2 regions of the Duganella sp. 3397 genome follow, and region 1 is predicted to be linked to the other one. Evidence: predicted binding sites of a transcription regulator. Region 1 holds the regulator's gene; the other holds the start of a gene.

Region 1 (4,420 bases):
CAAGCCCAGGCCGGCAGCAACCAGCAACTCGACCAGGCTCCAGCCCTGCTGGCGGATGCGGCTCATGCACGTGCTGCCATACCGGCCCTGCCGGCGCGCGGGCTTCGTGACCGTGCTTCGATACCGGCCCTGCTGGCGCACGGGCTTCATCACAGTGCTCCGACCGGCAGTGCTCCGACCGGCAGCGCCACGCCGGGTACAGGCTGGCCGGCGCTATCGACTTGCGGCGTGCCGTCGGCGTGCTTGCCGCGCCAGCCCACCTTGATCACCAGCGGTGCAGAACTCCCGCCGCTGCAAGGCCACAGCAAGGTGCCGCCACTCCACAGGCCGGCATCGCGGCAGATCACCACCCGGCCGCTGGGCAGGTTAGCTCGCAGCGCGATCTTGATTTCGTAGAGATCGAACCGCGCCAGCTGGGTTGCATCGCAGGTGTCGGCATAGCACAGCACGGCCGGCGGCGCTGGCGGTGGATGGTCGAGCACGTCGTAGTCGAGGGAGAGATAGGGATTGGCGCCATCGGGCAGTTGCAGCTGCGACGGGTTGGCACGCAGTCGCTCGGCCGCGCCGGTCGCCAGCATGGACGCCTGCGCCAGCAAGCTGCTCTGGTGCCGCGCGCGCATGGCCGCCAGCTGCATCGACACGCCACCGACGATGCCCACCGCCAGCACGAAGACGGCAATCAGCACCTCGAGCAAGGTAAAGCCACCAACCGACCACAATTTCATGCGCGCGTGCATCGCACACCTCCACTAACGGGACAGTATTCGACGTTAGCAGTGGTTTATAGCTGAGATCTGCGATGGATCAAGCGTGCGCTGGTGGCGGGCCGGTTGACAACAGCTGGCGAACACGACAATTCCATGCGAGTCGCTTGCATTCGATTAACTTTTAAGCAATCATGCGCCATCACTTCACGGGAGCCATGCATGAGCTTTCTCCTTATCGTCGCCATCACTTGCCTGGCGTGTGGTGCCGGCACGGTCTGGCAACGCCAGCGACGCACCCGGCGCGAGGCCCACATCCGTACTTTTTTACTGCCCGATGGCTTGTTCGAGGCGCTGCGCGTGCACCATCCGCAGCTGACACCGAAAGATTGCCACCTGGTGGCGCAGGGCTTGCGCCAGTTCTTCCTGGTGCATCTCAAAGGGCGCGGGCAATTTGTTTCGATGCCGTCGCAGGTCGTGGACGACTTGTGGCACGAATTCATCCTGTACACCCGCGCTTACGAGAAGTTTTGCCACAAGGCTTTTGGCGGCCTGCTGCATCATACCCCGGCCATCGCGCTCGACCAGCGTCATCGGGGCAACGACGGCATCCGGCGCAGCTGGCGTCTCGCGTGCGCCGAGGAAAATATCGATCCACGCAATCCGTCACGGCTGCCGCTGCTGTTTGCGCTCGACAGCAAACTGGCGATCCCGAACGGCTTCGTGTACGTGCCCGACTGCGACAGCGTCGCGCGCAAGGGCGGGCAAGGCGGTGCTGGCGGAGGCGATACCTATTGCGGCGCCCACCTGGGCGGCAGCGATTCTGGCGGCACCAGCGGGGCCGGCAACGGCAGCGACCGCATCGGGGACAGCAGCGGTGACAGCGACAGCGGTGGGGGTTGCGGCGGCGGCGGTTGCGGCGGCGGCGGCGACTGAGAGACTCCGGGTCCGCTCAGTCCTTGCGCGGCTTGCTTTCCCCGCCCACTTCGGCAATCGCATTCTGGAACTCGGCCAGGTCTTCGAAATTTTTATAGACGGACGCAAAGCGGATGTAGGCCACGGTATCGAGGCGCTGCAATTCCTGCATGACCAGTTCGCCGATGTAGCCGGTGTCGACTTCGCGCAGGCCGCTGGTGAGCAGTTTTTCTTTGATGGACGAGACCGCCGCATCGACGGCAGGCGCCGCCACGGGGCGCTTGCGCAAGGCCAGCGACAGGCTGCCGCGCAACTTGTCCGACGAGTATTCGGTACGGCTGCCGTTCTTCTTGACCACGGCCGGCATCACCAGCTCGATGCGCTCGTACGTGGTAAATCGTTTATCACATTTCGTGCAGCGACGGCGACGGCGAATGGCGTCCCCCTCCTCCGATACACGCGTATCGAGAACCTGGGTATCGTCATGCTGGCAAAACGGACATTTCATATGAGCCACTGAATGGTGTAACGGCGCGCCGGGGGTATCCGCCGGCGCGCCAGGGAATTACTTGGCGTAGACCGGGTACTTGTCGGCCAACACTTTAACAGCAGCTTTGACGCGCTCGATGGTGGCGGCGTCGTGCGGATTGTCCAGCACGTCGGCGATCAGGTTGCCCACTTCTTCCGCTTCGGCTTCCTTGAAACCACGGGTGGTCATCGCTGGCGAACCGAGGCGAATGCCGGACGTCACGAACGGCTTTTGCGGGTCGTTCGGGATGCCGTTCTTGTTGGTGGTGATGTGGGCGGTGCCCAGGATCGCTTCGGCTTCCTTGCCGGTCAGGTTCTTCGGACGCAGGTCCACCAGCATCACGTGCGACTCGGTACCGCCGGAAACGATACGCAGGCCGCGCTTGATCAGGGTCTTGGCCAGCACGTCGGCGTTGATCACCACTTGTTGCTGATAGGCCTTGAATTCAGGCGTCAGCGCTTCCTTGAAGGCGACGGCCTTGCCGGCAATCACGTGCATCAGCGGACCACCCTGGATGCCCGGGAAGATGGCCGAGTTGATGATTTTCTCGTGCTCGGCCTTCATCAGGATGATGCCGCCGCGCGGACCGCGCAGCGATTTGTGCGTGGTCGAGGTGACGAAGTCGGCATGCGGCACCGGGTTCGGGTACAGGCCGGCGGCGATCAGGCCGGCGTAGTGGGCCATGTCGACCATGAAGTAAGCGCCCACTGCCTTGGCAACGGCTGCAAAACGCTCGAAGTCGATCTTTTTCGAGAACGCCGAGGCGCCGGCGATGATCAGCTTTGGCTTGTGTTCCTTGGCCAGCGCTTCCATCGCCTCGTAGTCGATGTCCTCTTCGGCGGTCAGGCCGTACGACACCACGTTGAACCATTTGCCGGACATATTGAGTGGCATGCCGTGGGTCAGGTGGCCGCCTTCGGCCAGCGACATGCCCATGATGGTGTCGCCCGGTTTGAGGACGGCAAAGAACACGCCCTGGTTCGCCTGCGAACCGGAGTTGGGCTGCACGTTGGCCGCTTCCGCGCCGAACAGCTGCTTGACGCGGTCGATCGCCAGTTGCTCGACGACGTCCACGTATTCGCAGCCACCGTAGTAGCGCTTGCCTGGATAGCCTTCGGCATATTTATTGGTCAGCTGCGAGCCTTGCGCTTCCATGACGGCTGGCGAGGTGTAGTTCTCGGAAGCGATCAGTTCGATGTGGTCGTGCTGGCGGGTGTTTTCGTTCTGGATGGCGCTGAACAGTTCCGGGTCAACGTTGGCGAGGGTGTGATCTTTTGCGAACATGAAAAACTCCAATAATGAGTAACGTTATTGCTGGCAGGCTGGATCGAATGAGGGAAGCCAAAGCGGACAGGCAGCCTCTTTCGTGCATTCCATCGATGGGCTGCCCAGGCGAACGGCTGTTGAAATCTCACGTTTCCCGATGGATGCCCATCTTTCGCCGCTAAAACAGCGCACCATTTTGGGGCTGATCGCAGCTTTTCGCCAGTTACGTGAGACGTAATGGAACCGGGATTGTAATTTATGCGCCAGATTTGAGCAAATTTGTGGGCGCGTCGTCCTCGCGAACGCGGGGACCCATGCTGAGTTGGCGGTACCACCGGCCTATGGATCCCCGCGTTCGCGAGGATGACGGATCGTCCGCTCGATGGCTGCGGCAGCTTTTCGCTGTACACCAAGCCACTTTGATCATTTCAGCTACAATTTTGCCACCCTCCCACTCACCCAAGGAATCACCATGATCGTCTTCATCACTGGCGCCTCTGCCGGCTTCGGCGCTGCCATGGCGCGCATCTTCGTGCAAAACGGCCACCAAGTGCTGATTGCCGGCCGCCGCGCCGACCGCCTGCAGGCACTGGCTGCCGAATTGGGCGACGCCGCCCTGCCGGTCGTGCTCGACGTAACCGACCGAACTTCGATCACCTCCGTGCTCGCTGGTCTGCCCGAAGCCTGGCGCCAGATCGACGTGCTGATCAATAACGCCGGACTGGCCCTGGGCACGACCCCTGCCCACGAGTCGTCGCTGGAAGACTGGGACACCATGATCGCCACCAACGTCAGCGGCCTGGTCGCCATGACCCGCGCCATCCTGCCCGACATGGTCAAGCGCGGCAGCGGCACCGTCATCAATATCGGCTCGGTGGCGGGCGACACGCCTTATCCGGGCGGCAATGTGTATGGCGCAACCAAGGCGTTCGTCGAGCAGTTCACGCTGAACCTGCGCGCCGACCTGGTGGGTACCGGCGTGCGCGCCACCAACCTGGCTCCGGGC
Region 2 (4,420 bases), on a different contig from region 1:
CGCGATCCCCGAGGCGCTGATGGAAGCCGAGTTTTTCGGCTATCGCAAAGGAGCTTTCACGGGCGCCGCCGATGACCGCGACGGCTTTTTCCAGGCCGCCAGCGGCGGCACCCTGCTGCTCGACGAGGTGGCCGATTTGCCGCTGGCGATGCAGGTGAAATTGCTGCGGGCGATCCAGGAGCGGCGCGTGCGCAAGATCGGCGCCACGTCGGAAGAGCCGGTCGATGTGCGCCTGATCAGCGCCACCCATAAAAACCTGGCGCGCTGCGTGGAGCAGGGCGCGTTTCGCCAGGACCTGTTCTACCGCCTCAACGTGATCGAGCTGGCGGTGCCGTCGCTGCGCGAACGCCAGGGCGATTTGCCGGCGCTGACCGACGCCATCCTGGAGCGCCTCGGTGGCCAGCACAAGGCGGCGCTGGCGCCGGGCGTGCTCGAAGCGCTGGCCGGCTACCGCTTTCCCGGCAATGTGCGCGAGCTGGAAAACATTCTCGAACGGGCGCTGGCATTTGCCAATGACGGCGTGATCGAAGTGGCCGACCTGGGGCTCAAATCTGGCCTGAGCGGAGCGGCAAGCGATGATGCGGCGCCGGCCGCGCCGTCGTCTGCTGCCGCTGCGTCATCCTCATCGCCAGCGCCCGGCGCCTTGCCGGCCAACCTGCCCGACTACCTGAGCGCCATCGAGCGCGATATCATCGTGCGGGCACTGGCGCAGACGCAGTTCAACCGCACCCAGGCCGCGCAACTGCTGGGCATCAGCTTCCGCCAGTTGCGCTATCAAATGCAAAAACTCAATATCCAGGAACCTGAAGCATGAAGCAAGCAGTAGCAGTAGCGGTAGCTGCCATCGACGCCGACGGCTGGTGGCCGGCGGCCGCGCGCTATGACAGCCCGTTCATCGACGCGCGGCCCGACCCCGACGACATCTCCCTGCTGGTCATCCACAACATCGGTCTGCCCGGCGGGCGCTTCGGCGGTCCGCAGGTGTCGGACCTGTTTACCGGCCGCCTCGATTATAATGTTGACCCCTCGCTGGCCGACCTGCGCGGGGTGCGGGTGTCGAGCCACTTCTTTATCCGGCGCGACGGCCGCGTGGTGCAGTACGCCCCGGCCGGCGCCCGGGCCTGGCATGCCGGCTTCTCGCAGTTCCGGGGGCGGGCAAAATGCAACGATTTTTCGATCGGCATCGAGCTCGAAGGCAACGACCATACGCCGTTCGAGGCGGCGCAGTACGCGGCGCTGGGGGACCTGACTGCGGCCTTGCTGGCGCGCTACCCGGTGACCGATGTACAAGGGCACGAACACGTCGCGCCGGGCCGTAAAACCGACCCCGGCGCGTTTTTTGATTGGCAAAAATATAGTGAATCATGTGAATCGTTAGTACCCGCTAACCCCGGATTGCGCGTGGTGAAAGGGCTTCCGTAAAGTCAATCGAAAAATTGCCTTAACCGCCAAAAAATACCCTTGCATGGGTACTTGGCGGCTACTACAATCAGTGCATGGAATTCGCTTTGCCACTAGATGTAGTAGTTCTCAAGGCACTGGTTCTTCACCTAATTGTACGGCTCGGGGCCAGGGCAACATCTGATCAGCCCTATATTCAGTAATACATTCAGTAATACATTCAGCAACACATTGAGCACCAACGGCCAGCCTGGTTCGCCCGGCTGCATGCTTTATTTTTGCCATTTTTATTTACAACATACATCGCGCAGCATCGGCTGCACGCTGTTACCGGGGAGCTTTAATGCAATCTACTCAAGACACCACCTTCAATCCAGCGCTGGTCCCAGCAGCCGCTGCGAGCGCCGCCAGCAGCCCGTCCACGGCCGCCAGCGACCTCGGTGACTACCGCATCATCCGCCGTAACGGCGCGGTCGTCGCGTTTGAACCGTCGAAAATCGCGATCGCCGTGACCAAGGCCTTTTTGGCCGTGAACGGTGGCCAGGGCGCCGCCTCGGCCCGCATCCGCGAATTGGTAGAGCAGCTCACCGCCAGCGTGGTCTCGGCCCTGGTGCGCCGCCAGCCTTCGGGCGGCACCTTCCACATCGAAGACGTGCAAGACCAGGTGGAACTGGCGCTGATGCGCTCGGGCGAGCATGACGTGGCCCGCGCCTACGTGCTGTACCGCGCCAAGCACATGGAAGAGCGCCGCCTGGCCAAGGAAGCCCAAGGTGGCGCCGCCGCCATCACCGCGCCGCAAATCCACGTGCTGGAAAACGGCGAACGCAAGCCGCTGGAAATGAGCCGCGTCACGAGCCTGATCAACGCCGCCTGCATCGGCCTGGAAAAGCACGTCGATGCCGACGCCATCGTCGCCGAAACCCTGAAAAACCTGTACGACGGCGTGCCGGTCGAAGAACTGCACAAGTCGGCCATCCTGGCAGCGCGCGCGCTGATGGAAAAAGACCCGGCCTACTCGCAAGTGACGGCCCGCATCCTGCTGCACACGATTCGCAAGGAAGTCTTCGGCAAGGAAGTCGCGCAAGGCGCCGCTGCCGCCGAGTACATCACGTACTTCCCGCAATACATCGCCAACGGCATCAAGAACGAACTGCTCGACGCCAAGCTGGCCGAGTTCGACCTGGAGCGCCTGGCCAAGGCGCTGGTCGCCGACCGCGACCTGCAATTCGGTTACATCGGCCTGCAAACCCTGTACGACCGCTACTTCCTGCACGTGCGCGACGTGCGCATCGAAATGCCGCAGGCGTTCTACATGCGCGTGGCCATGGGCCTGTCGCTCAACGAACAAGACCGTGAAGCGCGCGCCATCGAGTTCTACCAGCTGCTGTCGTCGTTCGACTTCATGTCGTCCACGCCAACCCTGTTCAACTCGGGCACGCTGCGCTCGCAGCTGTCGTCGTGCTACCTGACCACCGTGTCGGACGACCTCGAAGGCATCTACGACGCCATCAAGGAAAACGCGCTGCTGGCCAAGTTTGCCGGCGGCCTCGGTAACGACTGGACGCCAGTGCGCGCCCTGGGCGCCCACATCAAGGGCACCAACGGCAAGTCGCAAGGCGTGGTGCCGTTCCTCAAAGTGGTCAACGACACCGCCGTGGCGGTCAACCAGGGCGGCAAGCGCAAGGGCGCGGTCTGCGCCTACCTGGAAACTTGGCACATGGACATCGAAGAATTCCTCGACCTGCGCAAGAACACCGGCGACGACCGCCGCCGCACCCACGACATGAACACGGCCAACTGGATTCCCGACCTGTTCATGAAGCGCGTGATGGAAAAGGGCGACTGGACCCTGTTCTCGCCATCGGACACTCCGGACCTGCACGACCTGGTCGGCAAGGCCTTCGAAAAAGCGTACGTCGCTTACGAAGCCAAAGCTGCCGCCGGCGAAATCCGCGTGTTCAAGAAAATCGCCGCGCTCGACCTGTGGCGCAAGATGCTGTCGATGCTGTTCGAAACCGGCCACCCATGGATCACCTTCAAGGACCCATGCAACATCCGTTCGCCACAGTCGCACGTGGGCATGGTCCACAGCTCCAACCTGTGCACCGAGATCACCCTGAACACCGGTCCGGACGAAATCGCCGTCTGCAACCTCGGCTCGGTCAACCTGCCGGCGCACATGAAAGAAGGCAAGCTCGATCATGTCAAGCTGCAAAAGACCATCCGCACCGCGATGCGCATGCTCGACAACGTCATCGATATCAACTACTACGCCGTCGATAAGGCCCGCAACGCCAATATGCGCCACCGTCCGGTGGGCCTGGGCGTGATGGGCTTCCAGGACTGCCTGCACATGATGCGTGTGCCGTTCGCCTCGCAGGAGTGCGTCACTTTCGCCGATACCTCGATGGAAGCGGTGTGCTACTACGCCTACCTGGCCTCGACCGAGCTGGCCGAAGAGCGCGGCCACTACGCGTCGTACAAAGGTTCGCTGTGGGACCGTGGCATCCTGCCGCAAGACTCGATCAAGCTGCTGGCCGAAGAGCGCGGCGGTTACCTCGAGCAGGACCTGTCGGCGGCCATGGACTGGACCCCGGTGCGCCAGCGCATCGCCAAGTTCGGCATGCGCAACTCGAACTGCGTGGCGATCGCCCCGACCGCCACCATCTCGAACATCATCGGCGTGTCGGCCTGCATCGAGCCGACCTTCCAGAACCTGTACGTGAAGTCCAACCTGTCGGGCGAGTTCACCGAGATCAACGGGTACCTCGTGCGTGACCTGAAGGCCCGCGAGCTGTGGGACGAAGTCATGATCGCCGACCTGAAATACTTCGACGGTTCGCTGACCAAGATCGACCGCATCCCGGACGACCTGCGTGACATCTACGCCACCGCCTTCGAAGTGTCGCCAAGCTGGCTGGTGGAAGCGGCTTCGCGTCGTCAGAAGTGGATCGATCAGGCCCAGTCGCTCAACATCTACATGGCTGGCGCCTCGGGTAAAAAGCTGGACGAGACCTAC

What was found. The regulator NrdR, encoded in region 1, represses ribonucleotide reductase genes. The targets are predictions, from matches to a motif close to CACNANATNTNGTG.
Region 2: J2X54_RS14245 (ribonucleoside-diphosphate reductase subunit alpha) is a predicted target of NrdR. The motif match lies at 1,513-1,526, and genes of this name have one in related genera.

The regions. Positions count from the first base shown of each region.
Region 1 is NZ_JAVDVB010000003.1:804,679-809,098, forward strand. It holds gene J2X54_RS12310 (PilW family protein) at 1-66, opposite strand, end outside; gene pilV (type IV pilus modification protein PilV) at 150-725, opposite strand; gene J2X54_RS12320 (hypothetical protein) at 927-1,640, shown strand; gene nrdR (transcriptional regulator NrdR) at 1,657-2,127, opposite strand; gene glyA (serine hydroxymethyltransferase) at 2,185-3,432, opposite strand; ZMP/ZTP riboswitch at 3,528-3,651, opposite strand; gene J2X54_RS12335 (SDR family oxidoreductase) at 3,887-4,420, shown strand, end outside.
Region 2 is NZ_JAVDVB010000004.1:328,061-332,480, forward strand. It holds gene J2X54_RS14235 (sigma-54 dependent transcriptional regulator) at 1-814, shown strand, start outside; gene ampD (1,6-anhydro-N-acetylmuramyl-L-alanine amidase AmpD) at 811-1,422, shown strand; gene J2X54_RS14245 (ribonucleoside-diphosphate reductase subunit alpha) at 1,745-4,420, shown strand, end outside.